Regions from separate parts of the Enterovibrio makurazakiensis genome, predicted to be linked through region 3. Evidence: predicted binding sites of a transcription regulator. Region 3 holds the regulator's gene; each other region holds the start of a gene.

Region 1 (4,262 bases), on a different contig from region 3:
CGTGATGCCAAATTGCTGCATGAATATTTGCCTGAGCCATTTGGGCCAGCAGACCTCGGTATCGAACAGCCTCTGCTTGCGCCGGTTGATCACGGTTTAACTATCAGTGAAGACGAGCCACTTGTACAAGCTGCCGTCGCGGCAACCAATCGTAGCCATGCCCCCTACTCACACAATTTGAGTGGTGCAGCAATTCGAGACATCAACGGCAACGTATATTCTGGCATGTATGCTGAAAATGCGGCATTCAATCCAAGCCTTCCACCACTTCAAGTTGCTCTCATTGCGATGAACTTGGCTGACGTAAAATTGGAGGACATCCAAGAGGTTGTTCTGGTTGAAAAAGCCCGTGCTGTTGTTAGCCATCTGCAAGATACACAAGCCATTCTTGAAGCACTAAACCCAGACATTCCGTTGGGTTATTTGGCGATTTAGCGCTAATAACGCACATTTGTCGTCCAAAAAAGAAAAACGCCAGCAAACACTGGCGTTTTCGTTATACCCCGCGTTAAAAGTTAGCTACTATCACGTCACTTTTTCTAAATTCTGAACACGCATGAGCCAACCTCACAACCCTATTATTGGCGCTTCTTGGATGCTTACCGCTGGCGTTTGCTTCGCGATGGTCAATAGTCTAGCCCAATATGTAAGCTTCAAGATGCAACTGCCTTCTACGACGGTCGCCTTTATCCAATACTTCATTGCGCTTGTTGCGATGATCCCTTGGCTGCGTAGCATGGGAATTCGTGAAGCATTAAAAACCGACCATCTCGGCATGCACTGTTTACGCGTGTTCTTCTCAGTCATTGGGATACAACTTTGGTTGTGGGCGCTTGCCTACCCCGTACCGATTTGGCAAGGTATCGCGCTGCTAATGACATCCCCCTTATTCGCCACCATAGGCTCAGGTTTGTTTCTGGGTGAACGTGTTGGCCCTGCCCGTTGGATAGCGACGTTAAGCGGGTTTATCGGCGCAATGATCATTCTTGAACCATGGTCTGATGATTTTAACTTGGCCACACTATTACCCATTGGGGCTGCATTCTTCTGGGCGACATACTCCTTGATGGTGAAAAAGTTATCTCATGCAGATTCACCAACAACCATGGTGGTTTATCTCCTTCTGCTTATTACCCCGTTCAACATTGTTTTGGCGATCCCCGAATGGACGCTGCCAACAGGTAACACAGCTTGGCTCATGCTTCTCGGGGCTGGCTTACTAACTGCCATTGCGCAATGGGCCATAGCCAAAGCCTATGCGGCGGCAGATGCGTCATTTGTTCAGCCTTTTGATAACGCAAAACTGCCACTCAACGTGCTATTTGGTTTCTTAGTGTTTGGCTGGGTACCGCCAGGTCGTTTGTGGTTGGGTGCTGCCATTATTGTCGCTGCCGTGTTTTTCATTACACATTGGGAAACTCGCAAACCAAGAACGGCTTAAACCGCTAGAACTCTCGTATACAAACGGCCACTTATAGTGGCCGTTTGTTTCAGCACGCCCATACTCAATCAGAATCATAGCAACCAATAACGGACCAACCGCCAAAGCAAACGCTTGCGCAAACGTTTGCTTAAGGTAAAATCACCAGCAGTTAATTGCATTGTTGGAAGATAATCATGTTTGGAACTGCTACTCGTCCGGGCGCAACGCGTGTTTTGCTATTAGGCTCTGGTGAATTAGGTAAGGAAGTGGCCATCGAATGCCAACGTCTTGGCATTGAAGTCATCGCTTGTGATCGCTACGCTGATGCACCCGCGATGCAAGTCGCACATCGCAGCCATGTCGTCGATATGCTTGATGGTGATGCGCTCGCCGCGATCATTGCACAAGAAAAACCTGACTTTGTTGTCCCAGAAATCGAGGCGATTGCAACAGACCGCCTTGTTGAGCTAGAAAAAGAGGGACTCAATGTTATCCCTACCGCACGCGCCACCCAACTCACCATGAACCGTGAGGGCATCCGCCGCTTAGCTGCAGAAGACCTTGGTGTCGCCACATCACCTTATGCATTTGCCGATACATTTGAAGCATTCAGCAGTGCAGTCGAATCTGTGGGTAAACCCTGTGTGATTAAGCCAGTGATGAGCTCCTCTGGCAAAGGCCAAAGTGTGATTAAAACCGATGCTGACATTGAGGCATCTTGGGCATACGCTCAAGAAGGTGGCCGTGCAGGTGCCGGACGCGTCATCATCGAAGGCTTTGTCGAATTTGATTACGAAATCACCCTGCTTACCATTAGCGCGATTGATGGCATTCATTTCTGCGCACCAATTGGACATCGCCAAGAAGACGGTGACTATCGCGAATCATGGCAACCACAAGTAATGAGTGATAAAGCGCGTGCTGCCGCGGAAGACGTTGCCAGAAAAGTGGTGGGGGCATTAGGCGGCTATGGTTTGTTCGGCGTCGAGCTATTTGTTAAAGGTGACGAAGTGCTGTTCAGTGAGGTTTCCCCTCGCCCACACGATACCGGTATGGTGACATTGATTTCTCAGGATCTGTCAGAATTCGCCCTTCATGTTCGCGCTTTTGTAGGACTACCCATCAACAACATTAGGCAGTTCGGCCCTTCCGCATCCGCAGTGATTTTAGGCCAAGGCACGTCAAACAACATAGGATTTACGGGTCTAACACAAGCGCTGCGCCACCAAGATTCGCAAGTTCGTTTGTTTGGTAAACCTGACATTGATGGTCAACGCCGCCTTGGCGTTGCGCTAGCACGTGACAACACGATTGATGCTGCGATAAGCAAAGCAGTCGCTGTAGCCTCTGCCGTAAAAGTTGAGCTGTAGTTTCTCTATTACTTCAATCTACAACCGCCGTAATCAAACACGCCACCTTAATGGGTGGCGTGTTTATTGAGCCCGTACAATTAACGGAGCGGTAACCTGGCTTACTCTGACTCGATAAGCCAGACTTCTTCCACAAAATGACTCGCCGCTTTACCCTTTGGTGGCCGATCGCTGTTTTCATCACGATCAAGGCAAGTGATCTTGCAGCCCTCAAACAACGAATGCACTTCATCGCCAGTCACACTAAATGGAGGGCCATCCATTTGATCCTGAGGATAATCCAAGGTAACCAATAAAATACGCCCACCCGGCTGCAACAAAGAAAGCAAACGAGCCACATAACGCTGACGAAGGTTACCTGGCATAGCAATCAGTGCTGCACGGTCATAGATCAGTGGATACTGAGCCAATGGCGCAGAGAAATAGTCTCCACTGTAAATGGAGACTTCATCAAATTGATACAGCTTCATCATTGGGCTGATTGCGGTCACCAAGGGGGTATATAAATGCTCAGAGAAAAACGCACGAACAGCGATCTCACTTAGCTCAACACCAACAACTTCATCATGCTTGCTCGCAAGCCAGCTTAGGTCGACCGACTTACCGCACATCGGCACGAATACCGCCTCATGACGCTGAGGATGAAGAGCTTGCCAATGCTTTAATAAAGAAGGGTTTGTCTCTGTGAGGTGAAAGCCAATTCGATTCTCTGCCCAGCGACTATGCCAAAATTCCTGATCCATCTTCAGCTCTTTAGAAAAATACTTACAGTGGCCTCTATCATATACCCAAACAACATGGTTTTGTTGGCCGACGAACTGCATCCTCAAGGTATGACTCAACAAAACATATACAATAAAACTCGTATATCTGAGCACGCCATGTAAGTTTCGAAGGATCAATACGCCCATATTCGTGATCAGCGTCTCGATGTTTTCTCATTCCCTATTGTTTTTTGTGTAAATAATAACTACTGTATAGACATACAGTATTGGATAAACATACAGGAATTTGAGATGAAACACTCGTATGCAACTCCCCATTCAGTACCTCATCAGTCGCTCTCACGCCCAGTCGTGCGTGAGCATTATGCTCGTCTTGCTGCCGGTGCAAAAAGCTATCGTCATACTGGTTCAAATACCTTTTCTCAGGAAGGTAATTCAAATGGGGGATTGGTTTCGGTCAACGTTTACCAAAACAATATGAGTGAATTGGCTTACTTGCTTCGAGTCTTAAAGTCATTTAGTGAAAGCCAAAAATGGATTACCTTGATTGCCCCGCCGTCTCGTTTTTGTTTGTCTCTTTTTCAACAAGCGGGTATTCAGACATCTCAAATCCGTATTGCAAGGCCTACTTCAACACATGATGCAATTGCATTGATGAAGAAAGCGATGGCATCAGATACTTCGTCTGCCGTGATTGCTTTTGGTGAGTATGAAGATTTTAATGACACCGTTTTGCAACAACAG
Region 2 (4,262 bases), on a different contig from region 3:
TTATTCCAGGCGCTCGTTACGAGCAAGATGCTGAAGGCGTGACGGTTTGGATGCCTCGTGCCGAGCAGGCCGAGCACCTTTGGCAAAGCATTGAGGATATGACCGCAGGCCCTCAAGTTCCGGTTCGTCATGCCTCTGCTGGAAGCATTGAAACCGATTGGGTTGTGTGGAGTATTGAAGATGACGAAGAAGTCATTGAGAGTCGTTACCTTCTCACGCAACGACAAGAACGTAGTCGTGAAGGCTTCCGCATCGAAATGGTGGAATGGAAGCGTAATGGGCAAGCTGAGAACTTAAGCTTAGCGTCTCGCTCTCGTTATAACGCTCAGATGACGAACTTAATTGCCTCTCGTTATGATGAAGAACTACGTGAAGAAGCACGCCTAAAAGCACAAGAGTTGGTAAAGAATATTCCTATCAGCTTGGGTAAAGACCGTAGCGGTTTGCCAGTGATCATCGCTCGTGCACCTTATGATGTATTCTGGGAGCGTTTCCCGAATATTCTAGATCAACTAGGCTTCACGATTGAAGATCGCAACCGTTCTCAAGGCACGTTAAGTGTTGCTCTTAAAGAGCAAGACGATGAGTTCTGGGAAAATTTGGGTGTTCAACCACTTCAGCTAGAGCGTAAAAACTACAACATTCTGCTGGGTGATTTGGGTAACCGAACGTCAATTAACGTCACCGATAGTTCTGGCAAGCCTGTTCCTGAAGAGCAACTGGCAAACTTAAGTCCTGCACTTGTCGCGGCTGTAGAGCGATTAAATCGTAACTAGTTGATTATCTGTCTAGTTAACCACAGATTGATTTCGTTGAAATGAAAAGAGGACGCTAAGGCGTCCTCTTTTTTGTTTCGAAATCTGATGTTTGAAAGTTGATACCTATGGGGTCAGTCAATCAGATCATAGTCTTTGCGCAAGATGTCGATGATTTCTTGTTTAGGATTTTCACTCAAATGGATTGGCTTGCCGATAATTTTTTCCGCGATGCCTACATAGGTGCGAGAAATATCCATTAAGGCGTCTACTGGCAATACGTTGTCACGAGCTAAGGCTTCACGCTCAGGCATACGTTCTTTATTGAGTAAAATATCTGGGTCTGGGAAGTAGCCAAGTAAGAACTGACGGAACCCTTCTTTCGAGTTTTCGACAATGTTGCCTGCTTCGTACTCGGCTGTATCCCAAATACGCGATGAATCAGGTGTGCCAACTTCATCCATGTAAATCAGCTTTTCTTGGCCTGACGCATCGGAGACATATCCGAATTCAAACTTGGTATCTACGAAAGTTTGTCCAACGGCATCAAGTGCGTTGCTGATCACACCAAAGCCTTCTTTGAGATACGTTTCGTAAAGAGCAATGTCATCTGCCGACGAGAAATTAAACGCGGCAAAGTTATCTTCGATGTTCTTACGCGTAATATTCACATCATCCGCTTCCGGAACGCCAGGGATGCCTTTCAAAATGCCTTTGGTCGACGGTGTGATCAGCAGTTCTGGCAATGCTTTGTCTTTTTCCAATCCTTCAGGCATTGCGATGCCGCAGAATTCACGCTCGCCTTTGGCGTATGAGCGCCACATAGAACCTGTGATGTACTTGCGGCAAATGGCCTCAATTTTAACAGGTTTGGCTTTTTGAACGATCCAAACGAACGGGTGAGGAATGTCGAGAATGTGGCTGTCTGCCAAGCCATGTTCTTTAAACAACTTGAACCAGTGATTCGAAATGGCGTTGAGTGCAGCACCTTTGCCTGGAACGCCTTTCAGGCCGCCTTCCGCATGCCAAATACAATCAAACGCTGAAATACGGTCACTGATCACCATGATGGCAAGTGGCGCATCGGGTGCAACATCGTAGCCTTTCTCTTGAATGAGGCGTTGGCTGTCAGCTTCTGTTAGCCAATAAACGGAGCGGACTTTTCCACTGTGAACGGGCTGGTGGGTACGAATGGGAAGATCGTCGTTAACGGCGAGAACTTGATCCGCGAGGCTCATTGAGACATTCCTATCTGTTGTTGAACGGCACACAGAGGATGGCAGGAAACGGAGAAACGTTGCGCCTACCATCCATTTGAAACGCATCATACCAAGAAGTGTTTGTTCGCTGTTAGAGAAAAAGCAAACGTTTGCCTAAAAAAAACAGATACACCGAATTGTGGAGAGAAGGGCAATAAAAAAGCGACGTCATACGTCGCTCTTGATCGCGTGAATCGCGAAGAGTTGGATAAGCGCCGACTTACCAAAACGATGACTTATCATCTTCGTCATCTTCTTTGTTAGTTTGGGGCATTTTTTTCTGTGTATCACTGTGTTTATTGGCGTCGTCAGTTTTGGGTTTTTGCTTCATCCCAAACTTTGCATTTGCGGTGTACTTGAGCGCCATGATGTTACTGACCACAACCGCAACCACGATGAAAATAATCACATAAGGGTTGGTTAGAAAATCCATGATCAGGCCTCACACACATTGGAAATGTATTGTGAATATATCCAATTCAGCATGGGAAGGATAGTTTCTCGCCCTTGTATGTCGGATGACGCAATCACAGCACTCAGCGTTTCTGGTGTGAGTTGCTCAAGTAATCCTTTCGTGGTCGCCTTGTGGCTAATATGCCAAGGTTCGAAAGCCACGCCGCCTTTGTCTTCACGGTAAGGAAGATAAAAGCCAAATTGCTCAAGGTTATCTTCAAGCCAAGTAAACAGAGGTGCTTGATGGCCTGACAGGTATTCCCAAGGCTCTAGCTGCAAAGAAACACCTTGCGGCAGAAGGTTCGTCGCATATACGTCGATATCAGTGCCCCAGTGGTGCCTGCTTGCACCTGGAAGCGCTGACCAGCGAAGTATTGCGCGTACTTTCTCTTCATCGCTTAGGCGTGATGGGTCGATTACAGTGCCGGCATCATCAAGGATAGGTCGAAGGCCAGTGAACTTGTTGTTCCAAATCAGTTGCTGACGAGCAAAGTCGCGAAAGCTGCTAGCGATCGCGAGCTCAAACCCTTTTGCCTGCGCGGCGGATTGAAGGCGGACAAAATCCGCCTTTACGTCGGCATGTAGCAAGAAGTCACCATGAGCGACAAGGTGCTCTTGATTTTGACCAGTAAGCGACGCGACACTCCAAGGCATTAGGCGAGCGCTTTCTCTAGGACTTTTTGGTACATGTCTGTGAGCTTTTCTAAATCGGCAATTTTCACGCACTCATTCACTTTGTGGATAGTGGCGTTAACAGGGCCGAGTTCGATCACTTGTGTACCCATTTGCGCGATAAAGCGACCGTCTGATGTGCCGCCAGTGGTCAGCAATTCAGGCTTCTGATGGTTGACTTCATCAACAGCTGCAACAACGGCATCTAGCAGGGTGCCCGTGTCCGTCAGGAACGGGTGACCGCTGAAGGTCCAAGCTAAATCATATTCTAGCCCGTGTGCATCAAGCACCGAGTGAATGCGTGATTTGATGTCATCAACCGTCGATTCGGTGCTGAAACGTAGGTTGAATTGCACATGAAAATCACCAGGAATAACGTTGCTTGCGCCTGTGCCGGAAGCCACATTCGGGATCTGGAAACTGGTTGGTGGGAAGTAGGCATTGCCTTGGTCCCACTGTGTTGCCGCTAATTCAGCAAGCGCAGGTAAAGCTTGGTGAATAGGGTTACGTGCCAGTTGCGGGTAAGCCACATGCCCCTGGATCCCTTTGATGATGACGTCGCCAGTGATTGAACCGCGACGGCCATTTTTCACAACATCGCCCACAGCATGTGTGCTTGATGGTTCGCCGACAATGCACATATCAATGATTTCGTTACGTTCGACCAAGGTGTCAACAACGCGGGTCGTCCCATTGATGAACGGACCTTCCTCGTCTGACGTGATCAAAAAGGCGATAGAACCTTTATGGTCAGGATTTTCTGCCACAAAACGTTCTGCAGCGACGACCATGGCAGCCAGAGAGCCTTTCATGTCAGCCGCGCCACGGCCATGAAGGTAGCCATCAATGACTGTCGGTTCGAAAGGTGGTGTATGCCATTGCTCAACTGGGCCTGACGGCACCACATCGGTGTGACCTGCGAAGGCAAACAATGGGCCTTCTGTACCACGGCGGGCCCAAAGGTTTGTTGTGTCTTCAAACACTAAGCGTTCGATAGAGAAACCAATCGCTTCTAAGCGAGAGATCATCAATTCTTGGCACCCTTCATCGATAGGGGTGACGGAAGGGCGGCCGATTAAATCCTTGGCCAAAGACAATACAGCACTGTCTGTCATGGGGATGC
Region 3 (4,262 bases):
ACCAAGACCGTAACCGCATGATCAAGGCGTGGCGTAAGCTAGAAACTTATGTGTCTATTGACCATCAGTGGACAGCAAGTTGCCGTTTTGCAGATATCGTTCTGCCAGCAACGACAACTTACGAGCGAAATGACATTGAGTCATTTGGTAACCACTCAAACAAAGGCATTATTGCGATGAAACAAATCGTAGAGCCAATGTTTGAAGCGAAAGATGACTTTGATATTTTCCGTGAGCTTTGCACCCGTTACGATCGCGAAGAAGCGTTCACTGGCGGCAAAACCAAAATGGAATGGATCGAAGAGATCTACAACGGTGCGCGTTTGCAAGGCCGTGGTATCGGCGTTCGTATGCCAAACTTCGTTAAGTTCTGGGAAGAAGAGCAATTCATTTCGTTCCCTGAAGGCACAGAGTGGGTTCGCCACCAAGCGTTCCGTAACGAACCAGATTTGGAGCCATTGGGTACTGCATCTGGCTTAATCGAAATCTACTGTAAAACAATCGCCGATATGGGTTACGACGACTGTCAAGGTCACCCAATGTGGTTCGAGAAAGTAGAACGTAGCCATGGTGGTCCTAAGTCAAACAGCTACCCGCTTCACATGCAAAGCTGTCACCCGAACTACCGTTTGCACTCGCAACTGTGTTCATCAGACGCTTTCCGTAACACCTATGCGGTTGCGGGTCGCGAGCCTTGCTACATCAGCTCAGCGGATGCAAAAGTGCGCGGTATTGTGTCTGGCGACCTTGTTCGCGTGTTTAACGACCGTGGTCAAGTGCTAGCAGGCGCAGTGGTGACTGACGACTATAAAGCGGGCGTATGTCGTATTGAAGAAGGCGCATGGTATGCCCCTCTTGAAGGCGGTAAGCCAGGCACGCTTTGTACCTACGGCGATCCAAACGTATTGACTGTAGATATCGGGACATCGAAGCTCGCTCAAGCTACCTCTGCGCACACTGCATTGGTTGAGATCGAGAAGTTCACAGGCAAAATTCCAGCGGTTACTGGCTTTAGCGGCCCAACCTCTGTGGATGATGTGAACCCACTGTTCCCAGCGATGGATATCGCATAAGAGACAGTGTGAAGAAAAAGGGCAGCTTAGCTGCCCTTTTTTACTCCATATTCTATACACTTATACTCTTACACATTTTTACTCTCTCTGCCCTTCCCTAACGACGGAATGACAATGAAAGAATTTAACGCCATCAACGAACAACGCGCCGAGTTTTACTGGTGGATGTCTTCTCTGTTTGCTAATGAGCTGACCCAAGAAGATCTCATCAACTATCAAGGTAGCAGCATGGATAGTTACTATTCCGCGCTCGCCATGACCGATGAATTGAAAGCCCCAATCGCAGGTTTTCGTAGCGCACTAGCCGCATTAAAATTGCGCGAAGACGCGCAATTGGAACTCGCGGCTGATTTTTGTGGTTTGTTCCTTAGCACCCCAAAAACGGGCGCATTGCCTTATGCCTCCATGTACATCGGCGAGACTGGTTTGCTCAACGACAAACCTGCGCAAGAGATGGGTCAATGGATGGAGAAATATGGCATCGCTCAACGAAAAGACTTCAATGAGCCCTTTGACCATCTTGCTGTCGTCCTCGATTTCATGGGTAACTTGGTCATTCTTACGAACAAAGAGACCGAAGAAGACAAACAAGAAGCCTTGATGCAAGAGCAACAGGTATTCTTAGAAACCATGGTTACTACATGGTTAGGCAGCTTCCAGAAGTCGCTTGAACAATTCGATGGCTTTGGCTTTTATAAAGCGTCTGGCGTGCTCCTCAACGCATTTGTCGCATTAGACCTATCGTTCCTAAAAGGCGAATAGCGTCCAACTCCCGAAACCAAAAAGCCGGGCTTGCCCGGTTTTTTCATTTTTTAGAGATAGAAAGTGAAAATCGTAGCGATTTCGCAAGCTTGATACGCATCAAGCTTATGCGAGTCGCTTCAATTGAATAATTGCGACTGCGTCCATGAGCCAGTAAACTGTGAACGCAAGCGATTGGCATTGAGAAATTGCTGAAAAATCTCTTTCACAGCAACAAGGTCATAACACCTAATGTTGTGTCGATGGAATGGTTTTTGGCGTGCTCAATGTGACATTTTGAGCCGATCTTTAGTAGCTATAGATGGCAAGGTCACTCCAACTCGTTTCGAACGATTCGCCGCTTTCCGTGTAAGACGAATCATAAGAGAACATGCTTGAACCAGCATAATGTTCACATCGTCAGTGCTAATGAACGTTCATCAGAATAAAGAGTCACGAATTAAGCTGATTCTTTTAATCAACGGCAAACAACCGACATGTGTTCTAGCACTACCTATTACGATGCAAGATAAAGAAAGCATGTATGCACTTCAAAAACGTGCTTTCACACATTGATACGAAACGGTCGAGAAAATGGAAACCTGTTTCGTCGAACCCAGTACGCCGCTCCTCGTTAGCGGCGTAAACATGTAAGGCAGCCAGCATTTCTCATGCTGCCGATGAAAATGATAAGAAGAATACCAAATGGCAACGATTAAAGACGTCGCACGCATGGCCGGAGTATCAACCACAACGGTTTCTCACGTGATCAACAAAACACGTTTTGTCGCAGAGAATACGACCAAAAAAGTTTGGGCTGCGGTGGATGACCTAAATTACGCACCCAGTGCTGTTGCGCGTAGTTTGAAATGCAACTCAACACGCACCATTGGCATGCTTGTTACCAAATCAACAAACCCATTCTTTGCGGAAGTTGTTCATGGCGTAGAAGAGTACTGTTACAAAGAGGGCTATACACTGATCCTATGTAACACAGAAGGCAACCTCGCCAAGCAGCGCGACTATTTACGCATGTTGGCAGAAAAGCGTGTCGATGGTTTGCTAGTAATGTGTTCAGACCTCAATGAGGAACTGCTTGCCCTTCTTGAGAGAAAGCAAGATTTGCCAATGGTTGTCATGGATTGGGGAACGCAGCACGTCAATACTGACTGTATTCAAGACAATGCAGAACTCGGTGGGTATATTGCGACGAAATACTTTATTGATAACGGCCATACGAAAATTGGTTGTATGTCAGGCCAATTGGATAAGCTAACCTGCCAAACACGACTTGCCGGTTTCCGCAAAGCGCTGGCAGAAGCTGGACTACAAGAAAATCCAGATTGGATTGTAGATGCAGATTTCGAATGCGACACAGCGGTAGAAGCAGCAAACAAATTGTTAGCACTTGATGAGCGTCCAACGGCACTATTTTGCTTTAACGACATTATGGCATTGGCAGCAATCAGTACATTCCGCCAAGCGGGTCTAGACGTACCAAACGACATCTCGATCATTGGCTACGACAATATCGATTTGGCTGCATTTTTCTCGCCACCACTAACGACGATCCATCAGCCCAAAAACCGCTTGGGTAAAACGGCAATCAAATTATTGTTGGAACGTTTAGCGAACAAAGAAAACAAGCAACAGATTTTCGTTATGCAGCCTGAACTGATTATTCGTAATTCAGTGAAAAATCTAAACGCCGAATAGTTTTAACGCACAAAGTTCATCAATAGCTCGCCATTTTTGGCGGGCTATTTTTTTATGTGACAAGAAAATTTAACAAAATCTTCTCATTATTGAGATCCAGCTCAATAAGCATAGTTTGTCTAGTTTTCTAGTGCTAATCTTTAACTCAATTAAAAAATGACCGCTTTGGTTAAAATGGCTTCAATTACAAAGAGAACCTGATATTTTCATTCATATCAATAAGACTCTATCTGAAGCAAGATCACATTTTTTGAGACTAGCAATAACGACAATATGATGCGATTCAGTTAAGCTAATAGTCGTCAAGAAAAAGGCAAACCACAGCGAAAGCGTGGGACGCAAAGCTTCCGGCCTCACAGCACACAAAAATTTTGTGTTGGTGGTAGCGGAGTTACCGATGACGTTAGCATTCATACACCGAAATTACTTTTCGGTACATTGACAATTCTCTGAATTAGCTTTGCTACGTTGCTCCTTGACCGCTCATCCAGGAACGGAACGTAATGATTGAGAATAAGTCACATGGATAAACCAACACTAAAAAACACGTTAAAATTCTTCGAATGTCTGGGCAAAATCAAATCGCGTTCTATGTTTGGCGGGTTTGGTGTCTTTTGCGACGAGACAATGTTCGCCTTGGTCGTCAACGACCAACTTCATCTTCGCGCTGGTCAAGCGAATGAAGCCGATTTCATTAAACTTTCGATGACGCCCTACGTCTACAAGAAACGT
Region 4 (4,262 bases), on a different contig from region 3:
CGCCCACATCGTGAATAAAGGCGATAGGGTTGTTTTCACCCAACTGCCAACAACGGTCGATCACTTCCTGACAACGGCGTTCCATTTCTGGGTTTTCACGCTGTACTGATGCAAAATCGAGATCTTCTGCTGACTGACCCGACGCCATTGACGAGGCTGCGCCGCCGCCAAGACCGATGTTCATTGCAGGGCCGCCAAGCACGATAAGCTTTGCGCCAACCGGAATTTCTTTCTTCTGTACGTGTTGCTCGCGAATGTTACCCATGCCGCCAGCAATCATAATTGGCTTATGGTAGCCACGTACTTCCTCACCGTTATGCGAAGTGACTTTTTCTTCGTAAGTACGGAAGTAGCCCAACAGGTTCGGACGACCAAATTCGTTGTTAAATGCCGCGCCACCCAGAGGGCCTTCAAGCATGATGTCCAACGCATTCACGATACGGTCAGGTTTGCCGAAATCTGTTTCCCAAGGCTGTTCAAAACCCGGAATGCGAAGGTTCGATACCGTAAAGCCAACCAAACCTGCTTTGGGTTTGCCACCAATACCGGTTGCGCCTTCATCGCGGATTTCACCGCCAGAGCCTGTAGAAGCGCCTGGCCACGGAGAAATCGCCGTTGGGTGGTTGTGTGTTTCGACTTTCATCAGGATGTGTGCCGCTTCCTGATGGTAGTTATATTGGCGAGATTCAGGGTTCGGGAAGAAACGACCTACCTCAGAGCCCTTCATAACAGCGGCGTTGTCTTTGTATGCCGACAACACGTTTTCACTGTTGTGCTCAAACGTATTTTTGATCATCTTGAACAGGCTCTTGTCCTGGTCAACACCATCGATCGTCCAATCCGCGTTGAAGATCTTATGACGGCAGTGCTCAGAGTTCGCTTGAGCAAACATCATCAATTCGATGTCATTCGGGTTACGACCCAGTTTGATGAAGCTTTCCACCAAGTAATCAATTTCATCGTCTGCAAGCGCAAGGCCCAGTTCCACGTTTGCGGTAACCAAAGCTTCGCGACCACCATCAAGTACATCAACGGCTTTCACGGGTGCAGGCGTCGCTTCAATGAACAGCGCAGAGGCGTCTGCCATATCAGCAAAAACCACTTCCATCATGCGGTCGTGAAGTAACCCAACCAGTGTATTTGTTTGCACGTCGGTCAGTGCAGCAGATAGCTCAACGTAGTATGCCGTGCCGCGCTCAAGACGCTTGATTTGGTTTAATCCGCAGTTATGCGCAATATCGGTCGCTTTAGAGGACCAAGGAGAAATGGTGCCGGGACGTGGCGTAACAAGAATCAATGTTCCTGTTGGTGCATGTTCAGCGATGGTTGGTCCATAAGTTAGAAGGCGAGCCAACTTTTGTTGCTCATCTTCACTCAATGGCGCGCTGATATCAGCGAAATGGGTATACTCTGCATAGAGGCCAGTAACAGGCAAATCATTCGCCTGACAGCTTTCTAAAAGTTTATTGACTCGAAAATCGGACAGAGCGGGGGAACCACGCAAAATTTCCATGTGCGTACGTCTCTCGGTTAGCGGTGGATTAAAGTGACATTGACCTAACCCCATGATTAGTCCTGCTAACATTCATGGAAAAGCTACGTCGATACCACTTTTGAGCCTCTAACAAGGTCTTCGGGGCGGTATTATAGGGTAAAAAGGTGAGCGACGTAACACCTGACGCAACCGTTTGCGTAACTTTTTTTCATCGGCGATGTCTGGCACTATTACCCGTCGAAATCTAGGTAACCCATCCAGCATAACTTTATGCGGGATGACTCCTTTGATATAACAGTTGGTAATCAACTAAGAATGAGCATAACTTTTTGAACGCAAACGCTGTAAAACGATCCTATCAACTCCTTATCAGCACCCTGCTCGTGCTCTTTCTGTCCGGTTGTGAATGGACATATGACGACAGGACGGAACTAGAGAAAATTCGTGATAGCGGCGTATTGCGAGTCGGCACTCTGAACAACCAACTTTCTTACTATATCGGCCCTGATGGCCCGACAGGTCTAGATTTCGAGCTTGCTTCACAATTTGCCCAAAGCCTCGGTGTAAAACTTGAAATGCAACCAGCCTATACACTGTCTGGGTTATTTCCAGCCTTGGAGCGCGGTGATGTTGATATCATTGCAGCAGGCCTTACTATCACCAAATCGCGCCTCGAACGCTTTCGCCCAGGTCCTTCTTATTACTATGTCAGTCAACAGTTGGTGTACAAAAAAGGCCATTGGCGTCCACGAAATTTATCTGAGCTCAACAAAGATGGCGCTCGCGTCGCGGTGGTGGAAGATTCAAGCCATTCTCTGACTCTTCAATCTATTCAACGTGAATACCCAGACATGATCTGGGAAAGCGAGAAAGATACAGATGACGACGAACTGCTAAAGCAAGTCGCGGATGGCCAACTTGATTTCACGATTGCAGATTCTGTCGATATTGCGTTGATCCAGCGTATTCATCCTGAAATCACCGTGGCCCTGGAGTTGACTGAAGACGAACCTGTCGCGTGGTTTATGAAGAAATCACAAGATGACAGCGTTTACGCACTGATGATTGAATTCTTTGGCAAAAAGACACAAAGCGGTGAATTGGCAGCATTAGAAGAAAAGTATTTCGGTCACATAGACAGCTTCGATTATGTCGATACCCGCGCATTTTTGCGTGCCATCGACAACAAACTGCCGCAGTGGGAGCCACTGTTCAAGAAATACGCTGATCAGTTTGATTGGCGCTTGTTGGCTGCACTCTCTTACCAAGAGTCGCATTGGAACCCGAAAGCGGTTTCACCGACAGGTGTTCGCGGCATGATGATGTTAACCCTACCGACAGCAAAGTCAGTCGGCGTTAAAAATCGTCTTGATCCCGAGCAGAGCATTCGCGGGGGCGCAGAGTATCTTCACAAAATGCTGCTTCGTGTGCCAGACAGTGTGAATGAGAACGAGAAAATTTGGTATGCGCTAGCATCATACAACATCGGTTTTGGCCATATGATGGACGCACGTCGATTAACCAAAGCACAAGGCGGTAACCCCGATTCTTGGGCTGATGTGAAACAGCGCTTACCGCTGCTTGCCAAGCGCCAATACCATACTCAAACACGCTATGGATATGCACGAGGCTATGAAGCCTTGAGCTATGTAGAAAATATCCGTCGCTACTATCAAAGCATCGTTGGCTACGAGCAAGATCAAGCCCAAGCCATTGCCGCTGAGCAAGCCGATGATCTCGAAGGCCTGCAAACCATTAATGTTGAAATGGTTGAAGAGGAAGAAGGCGAAGGTCAATCAGATGCTGAGGAGGCAGAAAACCAAACTGACGAATCTGTATCCGCAGATGAAGCATCAACGGCTAAGTCATAATATTACATTCAATTCACCTGACGATATATATACCCAATCAACCTGAAGATGCTCGATTTCAGTAAACCTCGCTGAATCCTGCATCTTCAGATTTTTGGGGTATAAAAAGCATGTTGGCAAAGGTTGTTTGGTATAAACCTTGATACAACGTCGACAACGAATTTGTCATAGATTGTTCATAATGGCAGGTTATAACATCAGTGTGAGAGACAAAAAACGCAGCAATGGCTGCGTTTTTCTTAACAAGGAATTGAATATATGTTTGCTAGTAAGCGTAAAACCCAGTCCAACTTTTCACGCAATTCCAGCTCAGCATCAAACCGTCGCAAGCGCATGCGTAACGTTAACCTGAAAAAAGTGCTTTGGCGTCAACGTACCTTTGCGATTCGTGAATTTGCAATGATGGACGAGAGTTTTTAATTTTTCGCTGATGATTCAGGCTTATTTGAATCAGTATTTAATAACCCTTTGCGCATATCTCGTTCCGTTTTTTTCTCGGCCCGACGTCGACGAAAGAAAGCCTGAAGTTGCGCTCGACATTCCTCCTCCATCACCCCACCTTGATACGCGACGTGATGGTTCACCCCTTCATAGCTCAACAGGTTCATCACACTGCCCGCCGCACCCGTTTTATAGTCAGGTGCGCCATAAATCACTTTACCAATACGACTATGCACCATCGCACTTGCGCACATTGGGCAAGGCTCCAAGGTGACATACAAAACCGCATCTAATAGTCGATAGTTTTGCAGCACTAGGCCAGCCTGACGCAAAGCCATCATTTCTGCATGCGCGGTGGCATCGTGTTGGCCAATAAGACGGTTCCAGCCTTCGCCAATCACTTCTCCATTGAGAACCACTACAGCCCCCACGGGTACTTCTCCATTGGCTTCAGC

What was found. Region 3 encodes PurR, which represses purine synthesis genes. Its sites were predicted from a motif close to TNANGNAAACGTTTNCNTNA; they were not measured.
Region 1: a site for PurR is predicted at 1,556-1,575, ahead of purT (formate-dependent phosphoribosylglycinamide formyltransferase). Genes of this name have one in related genera too.
Region 2: a site for PurR is predicted at 2,113-2,132, ahead of L4D06_RS00175 (phosphoribosylaminoimidazolesuccinocarboxamide synthase). Genes of this name have one in related genera too.
Region 4: a site for PurR is predicted at 1,677-1,696, ahead of purL (phosphoribosylformylglycinamidine synthase). Genes of this name have one in related genera too.

What each region holds. Positions count from the first base shown of each region.
Region 1 covers NZ_JAKJSE010000008.1:200,985-205,246, reverse strand. The annotation lists gene cdd (cytidine deaminase) at 1-435, shown strand, start outside; gene L4D06_RS07175 (DMT family transporter) at 557-1,441, shown strand; gene purT (formate-dependent phosphoribosylglycinamide formyltransferase) at 1,618-2,793, shown strand; gene L4D06_RS07165 (thiopurine S-methyltransferase) at 2,895-3,536, opposite strand; gene L4D06_RS07160 (SulA-like leucine-rich domain-containing protein) at 3,810-4,262, shown strand, end outside.
Region 2 covers NZ_JAKJSE010000004.1:29,515-33,776, forward strand. The annotation lists gene bamC (NlpB/DapX family lipoprotein) at 1-776, shown strand, start outside; gene L4D06_RS00175 (phosphoribosylaminoimidazolesuccinocarboxamide synthase) at 890-1,993, opposite strand; gene L4D06_RS00180 (DUF2897 family protein) at 2,235-2,447, opposite strand; gene L4D06_RS00185 (M15 family metallopeptidase) at 2,450-3,121, opposite strand; gene dapE (succinyl-diaminopimelate desuccinylase) at 3,121-4,254, opposite strand.
Region 3 covers NZ_JAKJSE010000005.1:140,248-144,509, forward strand. The annotation lists gene torA (trimethylamine-N-oxide reductase TorA) at 1-1,073, shown strand, start outside; gene torD (molecular chaperone TorD) at 1,188-1,835, shown strand; gene purR (HTH-type transcriptional repressor PurR) at 2,520-3,530, shown strand; cyclic di-GMP riboswitch class I at 3,833-3,929, shown strand; gene L4D06_RS02855 (TfoX/Sxy family DNA transformation protein) at 4,053-4,262, shown strand, end outside.
Region 4 covers NZ_JAKJSE010000018.1:75,752-80,013, forward strand. The annotation lists gene purL (phosphoribosylformylglycinamidine synthase) at 1-1,513, opposite strand, end outside; gene mltF (membrane-bound lytic murein transglycosylase MltF) at 1,825-3,366, shown strand; gene L4D06_RS14370 (hypothetical protein) at 3,625-3,786, shown strand; gene tadA (tRNA adenosine(34) deaminase TadA) at 3,783-4,262, opposite strand, start outside.